Fibrella aestuarina BUZ 2: one gene and its partner. Each later gene encodes a partner of the first gene's protein in a complex. Links are inferred from orthologs where the notes say so. Each region holds a gene or a part of one and is shown on either strand. Other genes may lie near its edges. The genes, in order: mnmE and mnmG.

Region 1 (9,152 bases):
TGAATTATACGCCCAGAACGCTACCTCCCGCGCCGAACTCGAACGGGCCGAGCTGAACTACACGCTGGCGCAAAATACCTTGCGGGCCCAGCAGAATACGCTGCAACGTACCCGGAACCAACTGGGCGTCGACGTGGCCAACAGCCGGAGCCAACTGGTGACGACTGAAGTGGCAGGCCAGAATACCCGTATCCGCAGTTTCGTGGACGGCAAGGTATACGAGGTCTACAAAGACCCCGGCGAACTGGTTCGGCCCGGCGATCAACTGGCCCTGCTGGGCAGTGGTCGCCGCCTGTATGCCCAATTGTCGGTCGATGAAAGTGATTTCGGACGGCTACGGGCCGGTCAGGAGGTGCTCTTGAAAACCGATGCCTACGGCGACCGCGTGTTTAAGGCCCGCGTGACGAAGGTGTATCCCAAGCTAAACCGCGCGGATCAATCGTTTCGGGTCGATGCCGAATTCTCCGACGGGCAGCCCGACGCCTATTACGGACTAACGCTGGAAGCGAATATCATCATCAACCAGCATCGGCGCGTGCTGACCATTCCGAAAACCTACGTGGTCGGTACCGACAGTGTCTGGATCGACCAGGCCGGAAAACCGCAGAAAATCCGCTTCCGAAAAGGCGCCGAAAACTTTGATCTAGTCGAAGTGAAAGGCGGCCTGACGGAGAACACGACACTGATTAGTAAAGAGTGAAAGAGCGAATGAGTGCAAAGGCCTCCGCAGGTACGTTCCGGGTATTGCTATCACTCATTCACTCTTCCGCCCATTCACTCATTCGCTCCCTATGAATCTTCGCATTGCTGCTCAAATCGCCCAAACGCATCTGCTGGCCAAAAAACGGCAGACGCTCATCGCCATGCTGGGCGTGACGTTTGGCATTGCCATGTTCATCACCATGATTTCGTTCATGCAGGGCGTCAACCAGTTTCTGGAAGACTCGGCCCTCGACGCCAGCCCGCACATTCGGCTATACAACGAAGTCAATACCCAGCGACCCAGCCTGATCGATCAGCTGCGCCCCGGTGGCTTCAACGTCACCCACCACCAGAAACCAAAAAACGAACTGGCACGCATCAAAAACGGGCTGACCATCGCCAACCGCATCGAGCGCCAAAGCGGGGTGCTGGGTGTTTCGCCGCAGGTGGCGACGCAGGCCTTCTACAACAATGGCCCCATCCAGCTATCGGGCACGATTTCGGGCGTCGACATTGCGCGCGAAGACCGGCTGTATGGCCTGAAAAGCCGACTGAAATCGGGGAGCGTCAACGCCCTGCGCAGTAACCCCGACGGGCTGATTATGGGCACCACGCTGGCCCGCAAGCTGAATGTCGTGACCGGCGATAAGGTGACCGTGACAACGCCTACCGGCACCACGCGGGTGTTGCGGGTGGTGGGTACGTTCGGCTTTGGCATTGGTACCATCGACAACACGAAAAGCTACGCCAACCTGCCCACTGTGCAGGAACTGCTCGGCAAAGATCCCAGCTACATCACCGATATCCACGTGAAGATGCTCGATCCCATGCAGGCCATTCCGCTCGGTCGGCGGCTGCAAACGCAGTATGGGTATCACGCCGAAGACTGGGCTACAGCCAACGCCGCCATTCTGGCGGGCGAAAAAATCAGGAACATGCTCACCTACGTGGTGTCGATCACCCTGCTGGTGGTGGCGGGTTTCGGCATCTACAACATCATGAACATGACCGTCGTCAACAAAATCAAAGACATTGCGATTCTAAAGGCGACCGGCTTCGAGGGACACGATATTGTGGCTATTTTTCTGCTTCAGGCCCTGTTTATTGGGCTGTCGGGCGGGCTGCTGGGGCTGGGTATCGGCTTTTGCCTCAGCTACCTGCTGTCGATTACGCCGTTCGACGCGGGCGATTTTCTAAGCATGAAAACGTTCCCGGTTATTTTCGAGCCGAAGTACTACATCAACGGCCTGCTGTTTGGTATCATCACCACCGTGCTGGCAGGTTATTTCCCCTCCCGCAAAGCCGCCAAAGTAGACCCGGTGGCAATTCTCCGCGGATAGAAATGGGGAATTGATGAATGATAAGTGATGAATGAGGAATAAACGGATGAGTAATGAAAAAGGAACAGCGTGATCCACTCCGAGAGAAGACAATGAACATGGCTATCCGTGTTGTCAATTTAGCTCGGTATCTCAAAGAGACAAAGGCTGAACATGTGCTGAGTAAGCAAGTGTTGCGAGCTGGTACGAATCCGGGGGCGATGGTTTGTGAAGCAGCCAACGCTGAGACCGGACAGGATTTTGTGCATAAGCTAGGGGTTGCGCAAAAAGAAACAGCCGAAACGTTGTATTGGCTCGAACTCTTGTTTCGGACGAGCTACCTGTCAGCAAGTGAGTATGAGTCGATTCGCAGTGATGCGGAAGAGGTGATGCGGTTGCTCCGAAGCTCTATACTTACCAAAAAGAAGCGTATGGCTACAGGAAAGCCGTGATGTCGCCACGAAAGCCAGCATTCATCATTTATCATTCATCGCTCATCATTTTAAAGATGGTTCTCTCGGCCCGGCATCTGAATAAGTACTTCTATGATCCCGAGAAGTTTCGGGTGTTGAACGACATTACGTTTGATATACAACAGGGTGAGTTTGTCTCGATCGTAGGCAAATCGGGTTGTGGCAAATCGACGCTGCTGTACCTGCTCTCAACGATGGATACCGACTACGAGGGGCAGATTGAATTGGCCGGTACGTTGCTGACCGGCCGTAGCCAGGATTTTCTGGCGCATTTCCGGAACGAACACCTGGGCTTCGTGTTTCAATTTCATTTTCTACTACCCGAATTCACCGCCCTGCAAAACGTGATGCTGCCCGCCCTGAAACTGGGCAAATACACGGCAGGTGAGATCGAAGAACGGGCTATGCAGAAACTCCGGCTGGTGGGCATGGCTGATTACGCCCGTAAACCAACCAGCAAGCTATCGGGTGGGCAGCAGCAGCGGGTGGCTATTGCCCGCGCGATGGTCAACGACCCTACCATCATCATGGGCGACGAACCCACCGGTAACCTGGACAAGGCTAATACGAATAATGTATTCGGTATTTTTCGTGATCTGGCCGCCCAGGGGCAGACCATCATTGCCGTTACGCACGACCCCGACTTTGCGGCCGGCACAGACCGGATTATCGAGATGTCAGACGGGCAGATTGTAAAAGCATAGGCCGATTGAGTTACCGAATTTATTTGATCGATAAAATATTTTTTACAAATAGTTATAAATACAAACATCCGTACTGCGCGCAACACCGTTAGTATAGTCAACTGCACGTCGTAAGTACGTGGTTACAAAAGACTTACTTAAAAGTCCCTATAAAAAAGTAAGTAAAAAGCGATGAAGATGTGACCATGTGTTAGGGGCAAAGTCTAAGGATTATCACTACGTATAATGCGCTAAAATTACCATGAAACTCACGCGTTCTTATCCTGCTAACACCTTTACGCACTCGTTTGATTGGGTAAATACACTTACCTGGAGTGTCGTTGCACTGATCGCCACAGTTCTAAGCAGTTCACTCATCCTTTTGGTCACTAGCGTCATCTTTGGCTGATCGGTGCTGAGTGTAAAGTGAGTCGCTGATTAATTGCTACTTGCCAATGCAAAACCGGCTGAAAATTGAGTCGAGCAGATCGTCGGTAGTCACTTCGCCGGTGAGCTCGCCCAACTCGCGCAGGGCCACGCGCAGATCCATCGCCAGCCAATCGGCCGACGTACCTGCGTCGAGTGCGCTCAGGGCGCGGGCAATGGCTTCATCGGTGGCCAGCAAGTGCTGCAAATGACGTGCGTTCGTCACGACCGCGCTACCCGTCTGCATGGCGGTATTGCCCCGTGCCTGTGCCGATAGAGCCACTTTCAGCGCGTCGATCTGTGCATCTTTGGCCGATATCCACAAAACAGGCTGATTGTCGCTCAACGCCTGCCGGTTGGCATCCGACGTTGCGTCGGCTTTGTTGCCAACCAGCACATACGGTTTGCCCGACCTGTTCAGCTCGGCTACCATGTCCTGTAATTCATCGGGTGTGGTGGTGCTACCATCGAACAGGTAGACGACCAGCGCGGCTTTCTCGATCTGCTGCCGGGTACGTTCCACGCCAATTGCTTCGATCGTATCGGTGGTGTCGCGGAGGCCCGCCGTGTCGATCAGCCGGAACCGGATGCCGTCGATGAAAAGTTCGTCCTCGATGACGTCGCGGGTGGTGCCGGGAATGTCGGAAACAATCGCCTTTTCTTCGTTCAACAACGCGTTGAGCAGCGTCGATTTGCCCGCGTTGGGTTTGCCGACGATCACCGTCGGAACGCCGTTCTTGATGACGTTACCCGCCGAGAACGACTCGATCAGCGGCTGAACAACTGCCCGGATAGCCTGCATCAGTTGCCGGAGCTGATCGCGCTTGGCAAACTCGACGTCTTCTTCGCCGAAATCCAGTTCCAGCTCAACCAGCGCTACAAAGTCGATCAGTTGCTGGCGCAGGTCTTTCAACTGCTTTGAAAAACCACCCCGTAGCTGACTCAGCGCCGCCCGATGGCTCGCCGCCGAGTCGGCCGCAATCACGTCGGCTACGGCTTCGGCCTGCACCAGGTCGAACTGCCCATTCAGGAAGGCGCGTTGGGTAAACTCGCCGGGTTTGGCCAGCCGGGCGCCCGCCTGCGTGAGCTCGGTCAGGATCTGCCGGATGATGTATTCCGAGCCGTGGCACGAAATCTCGACCACATCTTCTTTGGTAAAGGAACTTGGGCTGCGGAACACCGTGACGAGCACTTCGTCGATCAGTAGGCCGGCTGCCGTACGAAACGTGCCGAAATGGGCCGTATGGCTTGGTTGCTGCGTGAGGTCTTTGCCCCGAAACAGCCGGGCCGTCAGGTCAATAGCGCCGTCGCCCGACACGCGCACGACGGCGATAGCCCCAATGCCGGGGGCCGTAGCCAGCGCCGCAATAGGTTCGAGTTGGTGGATCAAAATAAGTTTTAGGTTCAACGTCCAATGTCCAAGGTTGTACGTCACGTCATAGTAGACGTTGCACATTGGACGTTGGACCTCACACTGTTTTTGGTATCAGTTTGGGGAAGATAGGAAGTCGGTTGACCACTCCCACCAGCGACTCTTCGACCGGTACGTTGGGGATGCCCAGCGCGTCGGCATGATCGGAGCCGAGGAAAAAACGCATTTGAGCGGCCGCGAGGTTCCGCGTCGACGGGTTACCGCTGATTGTTGCGATGGCATCGAGCAGCGCTTTGGTCAGGCCCCGCCCCGCCTCTGAGGCGGCAAACTGCCGCCGCGCAATGAGCTTGTCGAGGTGAAAGGCCTCGCGCAAGTTGCGGGGGAGGAGTTCGTCAGATACCCCGTTGATAAAGCCGATTACGTTGATGTGGTGCAAATAATCTTCCTCGTCGGCCTCGGTCATGGGTACGCCCATTTTGCGCAGCCCCCGCAGCACGATGTAGCTGAAGGCGCCCATCGTGCCGACCATGTCTTCCTGGCAGACCGGTACGCCCCAGGCCTCGTTCCAGCGCGGCACGCCGTTGGTATTAGCCTGATAGGCGTACCAGCGGGCAGCGGCGTGGATTAGTCTGATTTTCAGGGTGTAGGCCACGGCTTTGGGGGGCGCATTGTGGGTTGAAGGGCGCAGCCAGTTTTTGGGTTCATTGACCGCAAAAACCCACTCGCCCGTTTCCTGAAGGCGGCGCGGTGTGTCGGTCTTGATGCGTTCGGTGAGCCAGAGCAACTGAATGCCGTTGGCACCCAGGTACGTGTAGGGTAGCGACAACGTACCCAGCGCAAGGCCAATGGCACCGGCATGTCGCTGAAAAAACGCCATGCCCCGCTGCATGCGCTTCCCGTCGGCCCAAGCGGGCAGGTGTGCGTAATCGACAAAAAATTGCCGCACGGCCTCGGGTTGATCAGCTGTGTCAACGGTATCAGTATTAGCCAGCCAGCGCATCAACTGCCCCACGGCCGGGTGGTGCCCCTGCGCGGCTACGGCGGCAATAACGGCATCGGCGGGTGGGTCGCCCTGCAACCGGGCATTAGCCAGTTGGGCATCCGTAAAAACGCGGGTCGGTTTGATGGCGATCATACCGGTACAACAACGCGAACGGTGGATGGGTTGCCGTTCCTACAGGTTGATTTGCAGGCCATCGTAGCCGAGCCGCACGCCCTCGGGGAGGGTCTGGTTGACCTCGCGGTGCAGGCCCATCTGATGGCTGATGTGTGTCAGGTACGTTCGTTCGGGCTGTATCCGTTCCACCAGAGCCAGCGCCTCGGCCAGCGTGAAATGCGACAGGTGTGGTTCGAGCCGAAGGGCGTCGAGCATCAGCACCCGAGTGCCGCGCACTTTCTCCAGCTCGCTGTCGCTGATGTAATTAAGGTCAGTCAGGTACGTAAAATCGCCGATGCGGAAACCGAAAACCGGCAGTTTGTGGTGCATCACCTCGATGGGTAGAATCGGGACACCCTGCACCTCGAACGGCTCATTGCGGATCACGTGGGTAGTGATGCGGGGAACGCCGGGATACCTGAATTCGGCAAAGATGTAGGCAAACTCGCGCTCCAGCTGCTGCAACACACTCTCCCGGGCATAGATGGGCATATCCTGCCCCGACCGGAAGTTGTAGGCCCGCACCTCGTCGAGACCGGCGGTGTGGTCTTTGTGTTCGTGCGTGAAAAGAACGGCGTCGAGGGTCAGCAGGCCCAGGCGCAGCACCTGCTGCCGAAAATCAGGCCCGGTATCGATCACGAAGCTTTTCCCTGCTACGGCAATATGAACCGACGTGCGGAGTCGTTTGTCGCGAAAGTCGACCGACCGACACACGGGACACTGACAGCCGATCAGCGGAACACCCGATGACGTGCCCGTGCCGAGGAGGGTGATGCGCATAAAGAGTGAAAGTGTGAAAGAGCGAAAGAGCGAAAGACGTCAGGCAGCACTCTTTCACTCTTTCTTCTTTCACTCTTTATTTATCAGTTAGGTGGTTGACGACTTCAACAAGGCGGTCAAAATTGAGCGGTTTCACCAGCACATCGTTGAAACCGGCTGCCTTGAACTCTTCCTCGGTGTAGTTGCGGGCGTTGCCAGTGATGGCGACAACGGGGATATTCGCCTTCGTTTGGTCGCTAAGGGCACGTACCTGCCGAACGCACTCCATGCCATCCATAACGGGCATGTTGATGTCGAGCAGCAGAATCGAGAAGTCCTCTTTGTCAAGAATTTGCATGACCTGCTCCCCATTCTTTACCGCCGTGATGTCGTAGTTCTGAAACTCCAGAATTTTGCGGGCCAGGTTTTGAATAACGGAACTGTCTTCGGCGATCAGGACGCGCTTCGAGGATGCCATACGGGTAAAAAGGTCTGTTTTAGGTCGGTGAAATTAACGCAAAAAGACCAACCACCGCCACCCCAGTTTAAAATCAGCGGGATAAATTTTCGCTACACGGGTAGCTATTGCGGCGTGCTTTGGCTAACTTTATCTGGCTTGCCTATCGTATTTATCGGTTTTATCTGTGGGCAACAAACAACGGGTGAAACCGGCCTCTTTGTGTAATCAACGACTATGAAACTAACTGGGCCTCAGGGTAATTTTGAACTGAATATACTCGACTATGAGTATAGTGATTCGGCTGATTTTCTGGATCGTAATTGGTTAATCGTCAGTTTGGTAACAAAGGAGGGCGAGCAGCAATCGACCCGTACGCTAACGTTTCTGTCGACCTGGGAATTGGAAATGCTCCACGACTGGATGCAATCGGTGATCGACAACGCCGAACTGGCTCCCAAGTTGACCTTCATTGAACCTACGCTAAGTTTTTGCAATCTGTCGGACGGGAAGGAACATTACGTGTTCCGCATTCGCATGAGCGACAACGCCACCCCTGCCTGGCACGACGACGATACCCGGCCCTATTGGCTTCCCGTGACGCCCAACAAAGACGAACTGCGGCAGGCCATCGGCGATCTGGCCCGTCAGCTCGACAAGTTTCCCGTGCGGGCCTGATTCGCCTCTTTACCAGACATACGTACCGACACTTCCGCCCGGCAGGGTTGCGATGATGGATCGCCGACCTTGCCGGATCGTGACTGTTTGCGGGGTATCCCGTTCATTCTGTACGATCAGCACCTTTTTTCCGTCGGGCGTTTTGAACGCCACAGAAGGCAGGGCGCCCAACTCGGTCGATCCAATCCTGACCGAACCCGGCCTGACAACTTTCGACGCGTGGGCGATGATGTAATACGCTACGTTGCGGGTTATCCGGTTGCCGTCGATGGTCAGTGCCCCCAGGCATTCGGTACAGCCCCCGTCGGTATGCGGATTCAGGGCCGGATCGGCGGCCAGGTTCCACTCCAGCACCGTCCGGCACCAGTTGCGGGGTGCCCCGATGATCAGGTTCCTAACGTGCCAGTTCAGGTCGCCCTGAAAGGTGCCTTTAGCGCCCGTCCACTGCTCGGTGAAATACAGATTTTTGGTTGGAAACTGGTCGTGTACCTTGCCTAAAGCGCTGATCGGGCCGTTGTAGAGGTGAAAGGCGCTTCCGTCGGCATACTGCGCCGCTTCCCGATCGGCCAGAATGTCGGTGACGTATTCGGGGTGGTCGGCGTTGTGGTCGTAGAGAATAATTTTGGTCGACAGCCCCGCCTTTCGGAAAGCTGGTCCCAGGCTTTTCTTTAGAAAATCGGCCTGCTCGGCGCTGGTCATCAGCAAGCTCGGGTTGTTGCCGGGATGCAGCGGCTCGTTCTGGATCGTGACGGCGTCGATGGGAATGCCTTCAGCCTGCATCGCCTGAACGTACCTGACGAAATACTGGGCATACACGTCGTAACAAGCCGGTTTGAGGCTGCCTCCCTTCGAACTGCCGTTCGTTTTCATCCAGACGGGCGGTGTCCAGGGCGTGGCCAGAATCGTCAGCCTGGGGTTGATGGCGAGCATTTGCTTCAGGACCGGCAGCAGATCGGCTCGTTCGGGTTCCAGGCTAAACCGGCTCAGCGTGAGATCGGTTTCACCCGCCGGTACGTCGTCATAGGTGAACACGCGGTCACTCAGGTCCGACGCCCCGATGCTGATGCGCAGGTAACTGATGCCGATGCCATCGGGGCTGATCAACTCCCGCAATAGGGCAGCGCGGT
Region 2 (9,179 bases), 2.1 Mb from region 1 along the record:
CGTACCCAGCCTATCTGGGCAAACCCGCTGAACAACTGTCGAACGTTGGCAATCTGTTGGTGCCGGAAGGCACGTCGATCCGTTGGAAGTTCCTGGCCGATCATGCCGACTCGTTGGCGGTACGTTTCGTACCAGGTAACACGGTGCGCGCTCAGGAAACGGAGACTAATGCGTTCGGGCTTACGCACCGTGCCACTCAGTCAGGTACGTATTCGCTGAACCTGATGAACAGCCACGCCCGTAATGGGGGAGACCTGACCTATGCGATTCAAGTTATCCCGGATCGGTATCCACAGATCAGTTTGCAGAAAACGCAGGATTCCGTTGCCTACAATTTTATTGGGCTTTACGGCCTTATTACCGACGACTATGGCTTCTCGAATTTGAAATTAGTCGCTACGGTTACGCGGGCAGGTTCACCCGCGAAGCAGACGTTTACACGGCCTATCTCGATCAATACAGGCACCACGTCGCAGAATTACGTTTACAACTGGGCATTAGATAGCCTGAAGCTTCAGCCTAGCGACAAGATTGATTACTACGTGCAGGTGGCCGATAATGACGGCGTACATGGTCCTAAAACGACCCGTTCGGCCGTTATGACCTTCGCCGTGCCTTCAGTCGATCAGTTGCAAAAACAGGTTGATCAGTCTGCCGAAAAAACAGAGCAACAGATGCAGGAGGCGCTCAACACAGCTCAACAGATCAAGAAAGAATTGAACGAGTTGGAAGAGCGGCTTCGCACGAAGAAATCGTCTGATTTTCAGGACAAAAAGCAGCTACAGGATATTCTTCAGAAACGTGAGGAGTTGATGCAAGAGATTGAAAAGCTACAGCAGCAATTCCAGAAAACGCAGGATACGCAGCAACGCATGAATCCACAGCAACAGGAAAGCCTGAAGCAGAAGATGGAACAGTTGCAGAAGTTGCTGGAAAACATGGTTGACCCTGAATCGAAAAAGCTATACGAAGAGCTTAAGCAGATGATGGAGAAAAAGCAGGACGAGCGCGCTTCGGAGTTAATGAACAAATTGAATCGGAAGGAACGCAACCTCGAAAAAGAGCTTGACCGTGCCCTCAAGATGTTCAAGCAGATGCAACAGAATCAGAAGTTTGAGAACGCGATCAAACAACTTGAACAGCAGGCCGATAAGCAGGATAAACTGGCTGAGCAAAACGCGAAGGAGGAAGCAAAGAAAGATCCGGCCGACTTGGAGAAGCAGAAGCAAGAGCAACAGAAGGCAGAGGAGGACTTTAAAAAGCTGATGGAACAGCTCGAGAAAATGCAGCAGGAAGCCGAGAAAGAGAAACTTCAGGCTCCCGATAAGCAGGAAAATGAGCAGTCAGAAATCCAGAAGCAGATGGAGCAATCGAAGCAGGAGCTGGATAAAAAGGATCAAAAGAACGCGTCAAAATCACAGCAGAAAACGTCGAAATCGATGCGCAATATGGCCAAGTCGATGTCGGAGTCGATGGAAGGCATGGACATGAAGAGCATGTCGGAGAACCTGGATGACCTGCGCAATTTGCTCGACAACCTGATCTCACTTTCCTTTTCGCAAGAGCGGCTGATGCGTGATTTCCGGAGCATGAGCCTGCAAGATCCGCGGGTGCTCAAGCTGTCGCAGGAACAGGTCCGTTTGCAGGATAACGCCAAAGTCATTGAAGACAGCTTGAACTCATTGGCTAAACGCGAGCCGCAAATTCAGTCTTTTGTGACGCGCGAACTCACCAATATGCGCTATTACATGGATGAGAGTTCACGTTTCCTGAAGGAGCGTAAGTTGAGTTATGCCTCTGCCCGTCAGCAATCGGCTATGACGTCGATTAACAACTTGTCCTTGATGTTGAATGATGCCTTCAAGCAAATGCAGGATCAGATGAACGCTATGTCAATGCCGGGCTCTGGTAAAAGCAAGGGGAAAAGCAAAGGTAGTCAGCCAATGCCGGGCATCGGTGAGCAGCAACAACAGCTGAATGAACGCATGCAGCAGCTATCACAAAGTGGCAAATCGGGGCGTGCTTTGTCTGAGGAATTATCTCAATTGGCCGCTGAGCAAAGTGCATTGCGTGATATGTTGAAGCAGTTGCAGGAAAAGGCGAAAGGAACCGAAGCAGGCAAATCGCAGGCTCAGCAAGTCGAAGATTTGCAGAAGAAAATGGAGGAGACCGAAACTGATTTGGTTAATAAGCGGCTAAACCCATCGGTCATCAACCGGCAAAAAGATGTCCTGACCCGCCTGCTTGAATCGGAGAAAGCGTTGCGCCAACAAGAAGAGGATCCAAAACGTCAGGCAGAAGCGGCTAAACAACAGAAAGTTAGTCAGCCTTCGTTTGTGTTGCCCGACTCACAGAATCGTTCTCGTCAAGTTGAAGCATTGCGAACTGTTTCACCAGCTTATAACTTATTCTATAAGCGTGAGTCGAACCGTTATTTGCAAAAGCTCACCAAGTGAGTTTTGTGAAAAGTTTCCACGTGAAACATTTTTAGATTTTCCACAATGTTCAATACGTACGATGTCATCGTAGTAGGAGCAGGGCATGCCGGTTGTGAAGCTGCTCATGCCGCGGGAACCATGGGTTCTTCGGTGCTTCTGATTACCATGAACATGCAAACCATCGCACAGATGTCGTGTAACCCCGCTATGGGTGGAGTTGCCAAAGGACAAATCGTGCGAGAGATTGATGCCCTCGGCGGACAGTCAGGTATTATCAGCGACAAAACGATGATTCAGTTTCGCATGCTGAATCGGTCAAAAGGGCCTGCCATGTGGAGCCCGCGTTGTCAAAGCGACCGGATGCTGTTTGCGCAGGAATGGCGCGATACGCTCGAACGAAACCCGAACGTCGATTTTTGGCAGGATACGGTCAACGAAATTCTCGTTAAAGATGGCCGCGTGACTGGCGTGAAAACGGCAATGGGTGTCGAGATTATGGCCAAAACAGTTGTGCTCACCAACGGTACATTTCTGAACGGACGCATGTTCATCGGCGAAAAAACGTTTGGTGGCGGCCGTACAGGCGAACGGTCAGCAACTGGTTTAACGGAGCAGTTAGTTCAACTAGGCTTCGAATCAGGCCGGATGAAAACCGGAACGCCCCCTCGAATTGACGGCCGAAGCCTCGATTATAGCCGTATGGAAGAACAGCCGGGCGACGAAATTCCCGGCAAATTTTCTTACACGGATACTGTACCACTGACCAAACAACGGTCGTGTTGGATCACCTATACCGAACAAGGTGTACATGACGTACTGAAAGAAGGCTTCGAACAATCGCCCATGTTTACCGGGCGAATCAAGGGTTTAGGGCCGCGTTATTGCCCATCAATCGAAGACAAAATCAATCGCTTTGCAGACAAAGATCGCCATCAGATCTTCGTGGAACCCGAAGGCTGGAACACGGTCGAGGTTTATGTAAACGGGTTTTCGACCTCATTGCCGGAGGTGATACAGTACAGGGCGTTAACGAAAATCGCCGGATTTGAGAATGCAAAAATGTTCCGACCGGGCTATGCAGTCGAGTATGATTTCTTCCCACCGACTCAACTCAAGCCCACACTCGAAACACATATCGTTGCGAATCTCTTCTTTGCCGGGCAGATTAACGGAACAACGGGCTACGAAGAAGCGGCTTGCCAAGGCTTGATGGCTGGCATCAATGCACATCAAAATGCGCATGAAGAAAAGCCCTTCACAGTAGGCCGGTCAGAAGGGTACATCGGGGTGTTGATCGACGATCTGATTACAAAAGGGACCGAAGAGCCATACCGCATGTTCACATCGCGCGCTGAATTCCGCACCCTGCTGCGGCAAGACAATGCCGACCTGCGACTGACGGAAAAAGGTTACAGTATCGGCTTAGCCAGTGAAGACCGGGTGGAACGTACCCGGGCTAAACAGGCAGCAGTTGAGTCGCTAAGACAAGAACTGCGCGACATCAAACTTCGGCCCGACGAAGTCAACGGCTGGCTGGAAAGTAAAAACTCGTCGGCTCTTCGCGAAAAGGCACCGCTTTACAATCTGGTTAAGCGCCCAGAACTCGACACCGACGACATCGCGGAATTGATTGAGATGGCCTACGAAAAAACAGATGGAGCCGCAGCGGTCTTGCTTTCACGCGACGTTTTGGAACAAACGGTCATCGAAGTGAAGTACGACGATTATCTGGCCAGAGAACGTGAGAACGCGGCCAAGCTCAGTCGCTGGGAAAACCTGGACATACCAGGTACGTTCGACTTTGACAAAGTGAAAGCCTTGTCTTTTGAAGGGCGTGAAAAACTAAAAAAGCTTCGACCCAACACCATCGGTCAGGCTACCCGGATTAGTGGCGTCAGCCCATCCGACATTTCCATTTTGTTAGTTTACATGGGTCGTTGATTGTGGAAGAACTCACCACGTGCCCCGTCTGTGGAGGCGGGGCATTTACACCATACATTACTTGCCAGGATCATCTGGTCAGCCAGCAACCCTTCCAGATTCAGCGCTGCGAGCAGTGCCAGTTGCTCTTCACTAACCCGCGTCCTACACCCGACACTATCGGCTCGTATTACAAATCGGACGCTTACATTTCACACGACGATACCCGCCAAGGGCTGATGGACACCGTGTACCGAATGGTGCGTTCCTACACCTTGCAGGAGAAAGAAAAGCTGATTCGTCGGCTTGCCGGTAGGGTAGGGGCTATGCTTGATTATGGCTGCGGCACGGGTGCCTTCCTAGCACAATGCCAGGAAAAAGGCTGGACAATCACCGGTTACGAACCCGACCCGGATGCTCGCCGTCTCGCTGAGCAACGTACCCAAACGACCGTCTTAAAAGACCTTAATGACATACAGGCCGTTGCAAGCCTCGACGTTATTACGTTGTGGCACGTGCTGGAACACGTGCCTGATCTTCACAGTACACTTGCCCGTTTGGCATCATCGCTACGGTCAGGAGGTGCTTTGGTGATCGCAGTGCCTAATCCAGAATCGGTTGATGCGAAGCAATACGAGACAAATTGGGCTGCCTACGACGTACCCAGACACCTGTACCATTTCACGCCAAAAGTCCTGAAAGCGTTGCTCGGGAAGCACGGTCTTACACTGGAACAACAATTACCCATGCGTTTCGATGCCTACTACATAGCCATGTTGAGCACGCAGCATCGAGACGGGAAAACCAATTATCTTGAAAGCCTGCAACAAGGCTGGCGATCCAATGCGTCGGCTAGTCGCACCGGCAATTACTCAAGCCTGACTTATGTATTCAGAAAACCCTAATCTCAATCATCCTGCTGCTCAATATCGAACGCCCTCTTTGTGGGGCGTTTTCTTGTTACTCTTCATCGCCGTGATGGCCAGCCGCTGTGCGCAGGTAGCCCAACCACCAGGGGGTAAGAAAGACACACTGGCCCCTAAACTGATTGCCAGCATTCCAAAAATGCGAGCTACCAATGTAAAGCCGAAGCAGGTCGAGTTGTATTTTGATGAATACATCAATGCCGAAAATTTTAGCCAGAAAACAATCATCACCCCTGGGAGCGGCATTACGTTCGACAGCCGGATTAAGCCTACCGGCGTGGTACTGATCTTTAATGAACCACTGAAAGACAGTACTACCTACACCATCAGCTTCACGGATGGGATCAAGGATGCGAGCGAACGCAATCCAGCGACTAATCTGAAGTTGGTCTTCAGCACCGGGCCTCAACTAGATTCGCTCAACATTAGTGGACGCGTGACAAACATCCTCAGCGGCACCACAGTGGAAGATGCCTTGGTGGGTCTGTACGCACCCAATGATACGCTCGATGCCCAACGCACAAAGCCCATTTACTACAGCAAAACTGACACATCAGGGTTGTTTTCCATCGAAAATATCAAAGCGGGGGAGTACGATATTCTGGCGTTCACCGATCGAAATTCCAACTTCGTTTTCAATCCGGACAAAGAGGAGATCGGCTTCTATAGCCAGCGAATCAGCCTGACGAAAAACGTGAATGACGTCGCACTGACGCTTTTTCCACAGAACACATCGCCAGTGCGCATTAGTCGAAGTGAGTCCCGATCGGACGCCTATACCATCAATCTAAACAAAGGTATCGCCAGCTATTCTGCTCGTTTTCGCAATTCAGCTGATAGTCTACCGTCGTTCCTGCAAAGCCCAACCCAGGTCAAATTTTTCCGTACCAAGCAGACCACTGATACGCTCTCTATTCAACTTGCGGTGGAGGATTCGCTGGGGCAACGCTATTCGTTACGGCACACCATCAATTTTCGGCAAAAAAGCAAACGCGAAAAACCGGAGGATTTCGTCGTAAAAGTGTCACCGCCAAATAGCGATGCGGTTGAGCCCAACTTTGAGTGGACCGTCTCGTTCAGCAAGCCGGTAAAAACGATTCGGAATGAACAAGTGCAGTTTTCGATCGACAGTCTTAGCACCGCCAATTTGGCTAGCTATACATCGGTACTTGGCCTGAGCGATACCGAACTCAAGACGCAGGTAACGACCAAAGCCAAAAAATTCATTCGAATCAAATGGCAAAAAGACGCCTTCGAAAGTGTGCTAGGCGATACGGTCGCTGTGAATACAATAACGTACCCAATTGTTAACCCAGAGAATTTCGGTATCCTTCGCGGACGCGTTACCACCAAAGAGCCCAACTTCTTTGTAGAACTGGTGGATGAGCGACAAACGGTAATACGTACACTACGAAACACGGCCACTTATGAGTTCAAGAACCTAAAACCGGCCAAGTACCGGCTTCGGCTCATTATCGACCGAAACAACAATGGGAAATGGGATACCGGGCGGTACGATCAGCGTCTACAGCCCGAACCCATCTACTACTATCCCGGCGGCCTGATCAACGTGAAGCAAAACTTTGAATTGGAGGAGATCAACCTGAGCGATCAATAGCCTTTTTAAGCTGTATCGGAAAAGGTCAATAAAAACTCGATTATTAGCCGATTTTGGGTGGAAAAGTAGGTGGAAAAGTAGCGCCTATACGTGGATAACGCTCAAGCTTCATCACCCGAAATGTGAATTACCAGCGCGTTCTTCACATTGGGGCCTTATCCACATCAGGCTGTGTTTAAAATTGGCGCTTCATCAACCGTTCCTGAACAGGTTATCAGCGATGTGAATTGTGGAGAGGTGCTATCCACATATACACCCTGCCAAAATGTGGATATGGTTGATAACTTTATAAAGCCTTGATAGAAACAGGAAAAGACGGTGAATATCTGTTAGATAGGTGTGGAAAACTCAAGCAGGTTGTTCACAGTTGGCATAGAATTTAGTGGATAAAAACCTTGTTCACATATGCACAAGGCTAATACCTACAATAACGTTTTTAAAGAAACTTATTTATAAAATGAAAAATAGGGTGTGTGGAAAGGTGTTGTTGCTTGTCTTGCTGCTGGCTGGCCCCTGGCTGCACGCACAAACCGAACAAGGGTTGGCCGATGAGTACTTTCGAAATGGGGAGTATGAGAAGGCCGCCGCCGAATACGGAAAGCATATTCAGAAAAACGAAGAACAGGGCGGTCCCTCGTGGCCAACGGTGGTCAAGTACATCACCAGCCTGGACCGGGCCAAGAAACGCGACGAGTCAGACCGGCAATTGAAAAAATGGTTGAAGGCTACGGGTAACCTCAAAACCTATGCGTTGGTGCTTACGGGTAGTCAGGCGCAGGAAAAGGGCGATTCCGTAGCGGCCAACAAAAACTTTTCAACGGCTTTTGAAGCGGTTAAGACCAACCCATTGCAAATTACCCGGCTTGGCGAACTGATGACCGACGTTGGCGCGACCAACTGGGCCATCCAATCGTTTGAGCAGGCGCAAAAGGTCGTGGGTGACCCACTGTTGCGGGCAGAAGAGTTAGCGGCGCTCTATCGCGCTAAAAACGACATAAAACGGTGGGTAGAGACCCTGCTGCCGCTCGCCCAACGTCCCGACAAGCGCGAGGCCGTTCAGATCGCTTATCAGGGCGTGATCAACACCCGTGATGAGCCTATCCTTGAGCAGGTGCTTTATGACCGGGTGCAAAAGGAGCCGGAGTCGATCCCGACAAACGACATGCTGACCTGGTACTTTCTACAAAAGCAAAAGTTCAGCCGGGCACTTATGCAGGAGAAAGCCGTCGACAAACGGTTGAAGCTTTCCGGCGCCAAGGTATTTGAGTTGACCAATCTGGCGTTGACCAACCGGGAATACAAAACAGCTATCGACGGCTGCGAGTACATCATCGCCAACTACAGCAACGGCACATTCTACCCCTACGCCCGCCGGATGATCATCAACGCCCGGGAAGAGCAGGTGAAGGCAACGTACCCGATCGATAAAAGTGAGATTCGGAAGTTGATCGGCGATTACCAGCGGATGTTGAATGAGGTGGGCATGACGCCCAAAACGCTGGAGGCGCTCCGTAGCTCAGCCAATTTGTACGCTAACTACCTCGACGAGAAGGACTCAGCCGTGGCTATTCTGGATAAAGCCATCCTGATGGGGAAAACTGATCCGCTATTTGTGGATAAGTGCAAACTTGACAAGGGCGACATTTATCTCCTGAAGAATGAGCCCTGGGAATCAACACTGCTGTATTCGCAAGTGGAAAAGTCGCAGAAGGATGACTTACTGGGTTACGAAGCGAAACTGCGTAACGCCAAACTGCACTACTACAAAGGCGATTTCACGCTGGCTAAATCGGTGCTGGACGTGCTAAAACTGGCCACATCCCGCGAAATCGCCAACGATGCCGAGCAACTGAGCATGCTGATTCTTGACAATACCGGGCTCGATAGCACTGAGAACGCTATGCGCGATTATGCTGCCATTGACCTGCTCTTGTTCCAGAACAAGCTCGACGAAGCCAATACGCAGATCAGCGCCATGCTAAAGAAGTACGACAAGCATACGCTGGCTGATGAATTGCTCTGGTTGCAGTCAAAGATTCTGGTGAAAGAAAACCGGCTCGACGATGCTATTGCCAATCTGCAACAGATCGTCAAATTGTACCCGCTCGATATTCTGGGTGACGATGCGCTGTACGAGGCCGCCAGACTGACCGACGAACGCAAGAAAGACGCGGTAGAGTCGCTGAAACTGTATCAACAGTTCCTGACAACGTACCCAGGCAGTATCTACGCGGCTGATGCCCGTAAACGCATCCGTCAGTTACGCGGCGATGCGGT

What was found.
Region 2: the proteins of mnmE (region 1) and mnmG are in contact, whole or in part, in a solved structure (PDB 9HIP), measured with the Escherichia coli proteins. The link is inferred for Fibrella aestuarina BUZ 2 from one-to-one orthologs.

Annotation. Positions count from the first base shown.
Region 1 is NC_020054.1:2,732,651-2,741,802, forward strand. Bases 2,807-5,769 are described here. They hold mnmE (tRNA uridine-5-carboxymethylaminomethyl(34) synthesis GTPase MnmE), read right to left. Parts: upstream 4,991-5,769; coding sequence 3,623-4,990; downstream 2,807-3,622. Other genes in these bases: FAES_RS11175 (ABC transporter ATP-binding protein), read left to right, coding at 2,807-3,198; FAES_RS11185 (oxygenase MpaB family protein), read right to left, coding at 5,073-5,769. Also shown: FAES_RS11160 (efflux RND transporter periplasmic adaptor subunit), read left to right, coding at 1-700; FAES_RS11165 (ABC transporter permease), read left to right, coding at 792-2,042; FAES_RS11170 (four helix bundle protein), read left to right, coding at 2,096-2,473; more of FAES_RS11175, read left to right, coding at 2,530-2,806; more of FAES_RS11185, read right to left, coding at 5,770-6,110; FAES_RS11190 (MBL fold metallo-hydrolase), read right to left, coding at 6,150-6,911; FAES_RS11195 (response regulator), read right to left, coding at 6,988-7,368; FAES_RS11200 (WapI family immunity protein), read left to right, coding at 7,585-8,025; FAES_RS11205 (glycoside hydrolase family 30 protein), read right to left, coding at 8,035-9,152. UniProt on the Escherichia coli protein: Exhibits a very high intrinsic GTPase hydrolysis rate. Involved in the addition of a carboxymethylaminomethyl (cmnm) group at the wobble position (U34) of certain tRNAs, forming tRNA-cmnm(5)s(2)U34.
Region 2 is NC_020054.1:594,220-603,398, forward strand. The notes cover bases 1,951-4,940. They hold mnmG (tRNA uridine-5-carboxymethylaminomethyl(34) synthesis enzyme MnmG), read left to right. Parts: upstream 1,951-2,501; coding sequence 2,502-4,379; downstream 4,380-4,940. Other genes in these bases: FAES_RS02290 (DUF4175 family protein), read left to right, coding at 1,951-2,456; FAES_RS02300 (class I SAM-dependent methyltransferase), read left to right, coding at 4,382-4,940. Outside these bases: more of FAES_RS02290, read left to right, coding at 1-1,950; more of FAES_RS02300, read left to right, coding at 4,941-5,263; FAES_RS02305 (Ig-like domain-containing domain), read left to right, coding at 5,244-6,902; FAES_RS02310 (tetratricopeptide repeat protein), read left to right, coding at 7,360-9,179. UniProt on the Escherichia coli protein: NAD-binding protein involved in the addition of a carboxymethylaminomethyl (cmnm) group at the wobble position (U34) of certain tRNAs, forming tRNA-cmnm(5)s(2)U34.